Regions from separate parts of the Sphingobacterium sp. xlx-130 genome, predicted to be linked through region 1. Evidence: riboswitches for the same ligand, from Rfam matches in the RefSeq annotation. Region 1 holds a riboswitch; each other region holds the start of a gene.
What was found. Region 1 has a riboswitch for S-adenosylmethionine ahead of G7B18_RS05600 (O-acetylhomoserine aminocarboxypropyltransferase/cysteine synthase family protein). Riboswitches for the same ligand answer to the same signal wherever they lie in the genome.
Positions count from the first base shown of each region.

Region 2: it holds a riboswitch for S-adenosylmethionine, as region 1 does, so the genes downstream of both, metE (5-methyltetrahydropteroyltriglutamate--homocysteine S-methyltransferase) here and G7B18_RS05600 (O-acetylhomoserine aminocarboxypropyltransferase/cysteine synthase family protein) in region 1, are expected to answer to the same signal.
Region 3: it holds a riboswitch for S-adenosylmethionine, as region 1 does, so the genes downstream of both, G7B18_RS04865 (5-oxoprolinase) here and G7B18_RS05600 (O-acetylhomoserine aminocarboxypropyltransferase/cysteine synthase family protein) in region 1, are expected to answer to the same signal.

Region 1 covers NZ_WFKN01000003.1:526,537-529,816, forward strand. The annotation lists gene clpX (ATP-dependent Clp protease ATP-binding subunit ClpX) at 1-315, shown strand, start outside; gene G7B18_RS05595 (AMP nucleosidase) at 374-1,189, shown strand; SAM riboswitch class I at 1,316-1,430, shown strand; gene G7B18_RS05600 (O-acetylhomoserine aminocarboxypropyltransferase/cysteine synthase family protein) at 1,674-2,981, shown strand; gene G7B18_RS05605 (homoserine dehydrogenase) at 3,025-3,280, shown strand, end outside.
Region 2 covers NZ_WFKN01000005.1:200,458-203,737, forward strand. The annotation lists gene G7B18_RS09675 (sensor histidine kinase) at 1-158, shown strand, start outside; gene G7B18_RS09680 (response regulator transcription factor) at 174-860, shown strand; SAM riboswitch class I at 945-1,048, shown strand; gene metE (5-methyltetrahydropteroyltriglutamate--homocysteine S-methyltransferase) at 1,121-3,280, shown strand, end outside.
Region 3 covers NZ_WFKN01000003.1:355,543-358,822, forward strand. The annotation lists gene htpG (molecular chaperone HtpG) at 1-787, opposite strand, end outside; SAM-I-IV-variant riboswitch at 1,195-1,288, shown strand; gene G7B18_RS04865 (5-oxoprolinase) at 1,356-1,634, shown strand; gene G7B18_RS04870 (DUF2891 domain-containing protein) at 1,669-2,787, opposite strand; gene G7B18_RS04875 (DUF937 domain-containing protein) at 2,855-3,280, shown strand, end outside.

The sequences.
Region 1 (3,280 bases):
GATAAAGAAACTTTATTAAGTATCCTCACAGAACCTAAAAATGCGTTGATAAAACAATACGTCAAGTTATTTGAGTACGAGGGAATAGAACTCAAATTTGACAAGGAGGTTTATAATTTTATCGTTGACAAAGCTTGGGACTTTAAGCTAGGCGCTAGAGGTCTACGAAGTATATGTGAGGCAATCATGCTCGATGCGATGTTCGAGATACCGACAAGCAAAGAAGAAAGTGAGGACACCACGCTACATATAACGCTCGATTATGCAAAGAAAAAATTTGCTAAATCAGATATCAAGAAATTGAAAGTAGCCTAATACAACGATCCCTCACCCATTCGGTGGGGGATTATTTTTTAATTAAAAACCACGGAACATGAAAAAAACTAAATCTGTAGAGACTCCAATAACACCTGGACTCAAATCAAAAGAAGATATTGTTTCAAATTGGTTGCCCCGTTACACAGGCAAACCTTTAGAAGAGTTTGGCGAATATATCCTCTTGACAAATTTCTCTAAATATGTTAAGATGTTCTCTGCTATGCATGAAGATGCCCCTGTTTACGGCGAAGACAAGGCCATGCAAGCATGCACCGCCAACGGGATAACCATCATCAACTTTGGCATGGGAAGCCCTATGGCTGCCACAGTAATGGATCTGTTATCGTCAATTAAACCCAAAGCTGTCCTATTTCTAGGAAAAACAGGTGGATTAAAAAAGAAAATTGCTGTGGGCGAATTAATACTGCCAATTGCTGCTATTCGGGGAGAAGGAACTTCAAATGATTATTTTCCACCAGAAGTGCCTTCCCTACCCGCATTCGCACTGCAAAAAGCAATATCCACTACAATTCGGGATCATGCCAGAGACTATTGGACAGGAACGGTTTATACTACAAATAGGCGGGTATGGGAGCACGATAAAGCTTTTAAAAAATACTTAAAGACTATACGTGTCATGGCCGTAGATATGGAGACCGCGACCATTTTCAGCGTGGGTTTTGCAAACAAAATCCCTACAGGAGCACTCTTACTCGTTTCGGATCAACCAATGATTCCAGAAGGCGTTAAAACAATTGAAAGCGATCTATCGGTTACCGCAAAGTTTGTCGAAACCCACTTAACTATTGGTATCGCCGCATTAAAGCAACTTATAAACAATGGACTAACAGTCAAGCACCTGAAGTTTTAAGGGCTTGACTACAACAGTTCGCAGAAACTTGTCCTATTTTTTTTGTTATTTAAAAGTTTGTATTATATTTGCTCTGCACTATCGATAGATAGTGTATCTAATCAACACCTTTCTAGTATAGGTCTTGGTTTATAAAGAAGCGGCGAGAGACTGGCTCAATGACCCGCTGGCAACCTTCAAAAAAGATTTGAAAAGGTGCCAATTCCTGTCCAAAGAAATAAATCTTTGGAGCATATAAATGAAAAAAGACGATGACATTAAATTTCACAAGACAATTAGCAATTGTTGCGAATAGTAAACCTACTCGCAAAATCTCCTTTTATACAACCAATATCAGTTGTATCTCTACCCGAATGCGCTAGTCGTCAGTATCTATTGCAGTCCCGAATAATAAGGTGATATGCAATTGACACTATAAATGACGACCAAAAACCAAATTTCTTTCGCATTTCCACATAATATCTTACAGCAAAAAAAAATAAAAATGGCTAATAATAAAAGTTTAAATTTCGAAACATTACAGGTGCATGCAGGACAAGAAGTAGATCCTACGACAGGATCCCGCGCGTTACCTATCTACCAAACCTCATCTTTTGTATTTGAAAATGCAGAACATGGAGCAAACCTATTTGCGTTGAAGCAGTTTGGAAATATTTACACCCGTATTATGAATCCTACGACCGACGTTTTCGAAAAAAGGATCGCAGCATTAGAAGGTGGTGTAGCAGCAGTAGCAGTAGCCTCAGGTCAAGCAGCGCAATTTATTGCACTAACAAATATTTTAGAAAGTGGAGAGAACTTCGTATCTAGCGCAAATCTTTATGGGGGTACCTATAACCAATTCAAAGTATCCTTCAAAAGACTGGGCATTGAGGCTAGGTTTGCAGCTAATACCGATGCCGAAAACATAGAAAAGTTAATAGACGATAAAACAAAAGCGATATACGTTGAGACAATTGGTAATCCGAGCTACAACATTCCTGATTTCGAAAAAATTGCTGCTGTAGCACGCAAATACGACTTGCCATTAATTGTAGACAATACTTTTGGAGCTGGTGGATATTTATTCAAACCACTTGAACATGGTGCCAACGTAGTCGTTGAATCAGCAACAAAATGGATCGGTGGACATGGTACAAGTATAGGAGGTGTGATCATCGATGGAGGTAACTATAACTGGGGGAATGGAAAATTCAAACAATTCTCCGAGCCATCTGAAGGATATCATGGTCTAGTATTCTCCGATGTATTCGGTGTAGACGGCCCCTTTGGAAACATCCAATTCGCGATTAGAGCCCGTGTAGAAGGACTGAGAGATTTCGGCCCGGCATTATCCCCTTTCAACTCATTTTTACTTGTGCAAGGATTAGAAACGTTATCCCTGCGTGTACAGCGTCATGTTGACAACACACAGGAAATAGCGCAATGGCTAGAAGCACACCCACAAGTAGAAGAAGTGAGCTATCCAGGGCTAAAAAGTCACCCTCATCACCTACTGGCTCAAAAGTATCTTAAAAATGGATATGGCGCTGTTCTCTCCTTCACCATAAAGGGTGGTGCACAGAAAGCAGATGAGTTTATAGACTCTTTAGAACTGATCAGTCACTTAGCAAATGTTGGTGATGCGAAGACATTAATTATACACCCTTCTGCGACAACGCACCAACAATTAAGTGCTGAAGCACAAAAGGCAGCAGGAGTTTACCCTGGATCACTACGCTTATCTGTAGGAATCGAGCATATTGACGATATAAAGGCAGATCTACAGCAAGCCTTTGACAAGATAAAATAACAAAAGAAATAGTAAAACTTAAATCACAGTATAAAAAAGGGAAATGAGTAAAAAGCTTACAATTGGTATGTTTGGGTTTGGTGTTGTAGGACAAGGGTTGTACGACATCATCAAAACCAAAAATCTCAATTTAGAAATCAAAAAGTTCGTTATCAAAAACGCTCAGAAAGAGCGAAGCTTACCTGCTGAACTCTTTTCGACGGATGCTAGCGCTATATTGGATGATCCCGAAATCAATACCGTAGTCGAATTGATCGATGATGCCGATGCTGCATTTGAAATCACAAAAAAAGCACTAT
Region 2 (3,280 bases), on a different contig from region 1:
GCAATCTACACAACGTAAAAGGGTTTGGTCTAGGGTTGAGCTACGTACATGACATAGTCAAAAGACTTGATGGTAAGATACAAGTAAAGAGCGAAAAGGATAAAGGCACGACCTTTGAGATAACATTACCTCTTAAGACAGGGGAATCCAACAATTGATAAATACAGACTACTATGCAAAAAATATTATTAGCAGAGGACGATCCTAATTTAGGCGAACTCTTAAAAGACTATCTTGAACTTAAAGGCAAATATGAAGTAGTCCTTTCTCAAGACGGAGAGCAGGCATTAGAACAGTTTAAAAAAGATAATTTTGATTTATGTATATTTGATGTGATGATGCCCAAAAAAGATGGCTTCACACTAGGAAAAGAAATCCGAAAAATAAATCAGACAGTTCCTATCATTTTTGCTACTGCAAAAGGAATGATGGAGGACAAAACGCAAGCCTTCGAACTAGGCGGAGATGATTACATCACTAAACCTTTTCGCGTCGAAGAGTTACTATTACGTATAAATGCGCTACTAAAACGCGTCTCCAAAGACAAAGATGAGGATTTAGCTGATAAATTCGAAATTGGTGGGTATTTCTTTGACTATACCAGCCAAGTTATATCCTATAAGGGACAACAACAAAAACTTTCTACCAAAGAGGCTGAATTACTACGTCTCTTGTGTCTAAAGAAAAATGACGTTTTGACAAGAGAAGAAGCTCTTATTAAAATATGGCATGATGATAACTACTTTACAGGACGTAGTATGGATGTTTTCTTAAGTAAATTGAGAAAATACCTAAAAGAAGACCCAAATGTCGAGATAGTCAACGTACATGGTAAAGGTTATAAACTACTCGTAAGCTAATACCAAATACAGAAAGAAAAAAGGAGATTTGTAAGTTCTCCTTTTTTTTCTTTGTAATTTCAATTCTTCTCCATACCTTAGCATCGCTTATAGAGAAAGGCAGAGGGACTAGACCCGATGAAGCCTTAGCAACCTGTCTCTTGACAAGGTGCTAAATTCTATCCGCCAGCTGGCGGAAAAGATAAGCCGAAGTTTCTGATCCAAGAACTCTCTCTTTACAGCATTATTTTTTTATTAAAACAATTTAAAAGGAAAATAGTATGTTAATTACCAACAACTTAGGTTACCCAAGAGTGGGACCTTTCCGCGAATTAAAAAAAGCTAACGAAGCATATTGGGCTAAGAAAATTTCCGCGGAAGAACTATTACAAACAGCTAAGGAAATCCGTGAAGCGAACTGGAAAACACAAAAAGATGCCGGCATCGACCTCATTCCATCCAATGATTTTTCTTTTTACGATCAAGTACTAGACCTTTCTTTAACAGTGGGTGCAATACCGGCCCGTTACACTTCTTTGCTAAGCAAAATCGATAATAACTATAGTTTAGATCTTTACTTTGCTATGGCTCGTGGATTCCAACAGGATGGAATCGATGTAACCGCTTCTGAAATGACAAAATGGTTTGATACAAACTACCACTATATGGTACCTGAGTTCACCAAAAACCAAACATTTAAGCTGAATTCAGAAAAATTCTTAAACGAATACAACGAAGCGAAAGCTGCTGGAATAGAGACTAAGCCTGTTATTATTGGCCCTATCACCTATCTATTGATCGGTAAAGAGAAAGAGGCTGGATTCGAACGTATTGATTTAATTGAGAACCTACTTCCTGTTTACGAGCAAATTTTATCAAAATTAGCCGAAGCTGGAGCTAAGTATATCCAAATTGACGAGCCTTACCTGGCTTTGGACATCGACGCAAAAACAAAAGCATTATACACCTCAGTATTCGCAAGATTAAATGCTGCAGCAGGAAGTGCTAAATTAATCGCAACAACCTACTTTGAAGCGTTAAAAGACAATGAAGATTTAGCCTTAAGTCTTCCGGTACATGCATTACATTTAGACTTAGTACGTGGAGAAAACCAATTAGACACAGTGCTACCTAAAGTTCCTTCCTCTTTGACGTTGTCATTAGGAATTGTCGAGGGACGTAACATCTGGAAAAACGACTACGAAAAATCTTTGACCAAAATCCATCAAGCAGTAAATACGCTTGGTTCAGACAGAGTATGGATAGGCACTTCTTCGTCATTACTACATGTACCATTTGACTTGGACAGCGAGAAAAACGAAGAAACACTTCCGGCAGCAGTTAAAAACTGGCTTGCATTTGCTAAACAAAAATTGGCAGAAGTTAAAGACCTAGCAATATTAGCGAACGGCGAAATTGACGCCACTACAGCACAGCGTTATGAAGCAAATAAAGCTGCGGCCGAAAGCCGTCGTACATCTCCATTAATTCATAAACCTGAAGTAAAAGAACGTGTTAATAACATTACGGATGATGACGCTCGTCGCACATCTTCTTTTGCAGCACGTAAGATAGCTCAACAAGCGAAATTCAACCTACCAGCGTTTGCTACTACCACTATTGGATCATTCCCTCAGACCAAAGATGTTCGTAAATGGCGAGCTGATTTGAAAAAAGGTCTTATAACACAAGCAGAATATGACAAAGCTATTGCCGAAGAAACAGAAAGCACCATCCGTCTTCAAGAGCAATTAGACATTGATGTATTAGTACACGGAGAATTCGAGCGTAATGATATGGTTGAATATTTCGGAGAACAGTTAGCGGGATATGCATTTACACAATACGGATGGGTTCAATCTTATGGTTCTCGTTGTGTTAAGCCACCTGTAATTTACGGAGACGTATATCGTCCAGCTGATATGACAGTACGTTGGTCCTCTTATGCACAATCATTGACAGACCGTCCAGTAAAGGGTATGTTGACAGGACCTGTAACGATCCTTCAATGGTCTTTCGTTCGTAATGACCAACCTCGTGAAACGACGACCTATCAGATTGCTCTCGCGATCTTAGATGAAGTACAGGCATTGGAAAAAGCAGGAATAAAAATTATTCAGATCGATGAACCAGCAATCCGTGAAGGACTTCCTTTACGTAAAGCTGATCAACAAAACTACCTAAACTGGGCTGTTCGATCGTTCCGCGTCTCCTCTTCTAATGTTGAAGATGATACACAGATTCATACGCACATGTGTTATTCAGAATTTAACAATGTAATTAAAGACATAGCCGCAATGGATGCTGATGTTATTACAATTGAAACTTCCCGTTCACAGATGAAACTATTAAATGCTTTCGCAGGTGACTTCAAGTACCCTAACGATATAGGCCCTGGAGTATATGACATCCACTCTCCTCGTGTACCTAGTACAGACGAA
Region 3 (3,280 bases), 170 kb from region 1:
ACTGCGGATACAACTCGCGGTAAAAAGAAAGATAATCTTCATCTGTCAGTTCCGAAGGAGACTTCGTCCAAGCTGGATTTGTATTGTTAATAAAGTTATCAACTTCAATCGATTTGTATTTAGGTTTACCCTCTTCGTCTTCACCATCTGGCTCCGATGTAGTTTTTGTACCGAAACGAATAGGAACAGGCAAGAACTTGGCATACTTATCCAGGATCTGCTGCAACTTAAACTTATTTAAGAATTCCTCGGAATCCGCATTGATATGTAGAATAATGTCTGTTCCACGTGTCGTACGCGTACCTTCCGAAATCTCGTATGAAGTACTACCATCACAGGTCCAGTGTGCTGGTTCAGCGCCATCTTGGTAAGACAAAGAGTCAATCTCCACCTTATCTGCAACCATAAATGCCGAATAGAAACCTAAACCAAAACGCCCAATGATTTCATTCGCATCGTTGGCCTCTTTAAATTTCTCCATGAACTCAGTAGCACCTGAAAATGCAATCTGGTTGATGTATTTTTTGATCTCTTCCGCAGTCATACCAATACCGTTGTCCGATATCGTAATAGTTTTAGCTGCTTCATCAAATTTCACATCAACAACTAGCTCACCTACTTCACCATTGAACTGACCTAGCGAAGATAACCGTTTAATTTTCTGAGAGGCATCCACAGCATTAGACACCAATTCTCTTAAGAAAATCTCGTTATCAGAATATAAAAACTTTTTGATCACCGGAAAAATATTCTCGGTGTGGATCGAGATACTACCTTTTTCTTGCATATGTATTTTACTATTTAACTTTTTATTATCACAATAAACTTATCAAGGCCTGTTCCAAAGTTGACTTTAAGACAGAATGTCAGAATAACATAAGAAAAGCACTAAAATTCTGTCACTCTTATCTCTTTCAATTATACATTATCACCTCCTTATATATAGGTTTAAGACAACGGTATATCTCCTTCTGTCCAATTAGGTATTTAACTGAGATGAAATAGAGGGTTTATAGAGATTTACCTCTATTAACCCTCTACAAACCCTCTATTATAGCTCTATAAAACCACAGTAAAGTTAGAAGAATACACGGCTAAAGTAACTACTAATATCCTATGACGAAACATTGGTATAAAAACAAAAGCAGAAAATGAAAGGTTCTCTTTGTTTTTATCAAAAAGTCTACTAAATTTGTAGCGTATTCAGAATTGCAAAAGCAATACCAACCGAGTGTAGTCACCGCGGTGGTAAAATAATACGGGTTTACAACCAAAATAAACGTCTTAAAAACGCTTATTTTTCCTACCGATTTCTGGATACAATTTATGGTTTAACAAATAAATTTTTAAATTGTATGGCAACATCAATATCATTCTATCAACACTTATTAGAGAAGTTTGCACACTACTCCACCGAAGAGCTTATCCATCTCAATAATGAAACTATAAAAAGTCAAGGCTGGGGTTCTTCAAGAGCGACATTCCGTACGGCCATCATATCGGCTTTCTCCAAAAAAGGAGTTGATTTGTCCCACATCGTGACCAAAAACGATGGCTTTACCAGTATTCTATCGGTACCGGTAAAGCTTGTCGAAAACACATTGATCCCGATCAGTTGCGATTCTAAATCGTAATTGATCGGGATCAATGTGTTTTCACCCTTGGGGACTAATGGGCATGTGCTATAGCGTACAGCGCAAAAGTACCCAACCAGTGCGACCCCATATAATCATCTTGTGCAGACAGATTGGGCAACGAAAAGGCGATGTGCTCATTTGCTATTTTATTCAAATGCGACACTTGAGGAATAGCCTTGGCAATTCCGTACAGACAAGCGGCACGGCTGTAGTTCAATCCATCCAGGTGGACGAGCTTGCCGTCTGTACGATCTTTAACTACAGCTGCAGACAGGCTGAATCCCGGCTCAAATAGACTAGGCATAAATTTTTTAAGCCAACCGCTATACGATTGCTCATCTAGGATCTTACTCATTAAATATGCTTCCTCTAGACAAGGTGATAAGAAGTCATAACCACTCGGCTCATAGGCTAGATTACAATTCACGTCATTTAGAAAAAGCCGTGTGCCATGCTCTTTCAATACCGATTCAAAAGCTTTATCCCCTACCGAACGGGCATAATCCAATGACAGTGACAATCCAAAAGCCGAGTTATCATGCTGTCCGGCACGGATAGGATAGACCAATTTAGGCAGGTACTCTTTGTACCTATCGACCAATAGGTCTACCAAAGGCTGTAAATTTGATTTCCATCGCTGCGCGTCGGTATTCTCTTTCCATTGCGACAGGCTTTCCTGGAGTTTAAACAACCAAGCCCATCCATATGTACGTTCGAAACTGGTATTGTTTTTATCCTTAAAAAAAGCCAATTCCACGGCTACATTTTCCGGAGTGATATGTTGATTCAAAATAGAACGGATTTTTCCGTCCTTATCCAGATCTGGGTATTTTTGCAGGAGCTCCACAATAGACCAATAGCCATGTACCGACGAATGCCAGTCAAAACAGCCATAAAATATTGGACGCAGCTGCTTAGGCGATTTTAAGTCGTCGCTAGACCCCAATACCTGTCCTAGCTTATTCGGGTACTCCACTTCAAGACAGTGGATAGGCAATAAAAAAATTTGAGCAGCCTGTTCTTTCGTCAGGCTAATGTGTGCTGCCTCCTCCTTCGTATCCATTGGTTCCTTCCTTGCAGAATTATTACTACAATTCGAAAAAGAAATACTGCAGACAAGAGCCAAAGGCATCCATAGTTTGATTTTCATTTCGTATTTTTATTTAGCTTTAATAGATTGTTCTAAAATTATCATAATTACATTAAACTATCAAGTCATGAACATAACAGACTTAGTCACAGGAGGCATCGGCTCGAAAGCCATTTCTTCAATCGCAAATTTATTGAATATTGAAGAAAGCAAGGCAAAATGGCTCGTCGCTGCTGCCGTACCTTTAATGATTGCTGCATTAAACTATAATGCAAAAAAAGACCCTTCCAAAGAAGCGGGAATCAATAAAGCATTAGATCAACATAGTGGAGATATACTGGACCAACTGGGTGGATTGCTCGGACAAGAACCTTCTGATGATGACAATAAAATTGTCAACCATATGTTTGGTAATAATACCGAAATGGTAAAGGACAACCTTGCCGCTAAGACAGGGATATCAACGGACAAAATCGGCAATGTGCTGGCCATCTTGGCTCCTATTGTCATGGGCTATCTGGGCAAGCAAAAACAAGAACAATTCTCTGGAGGA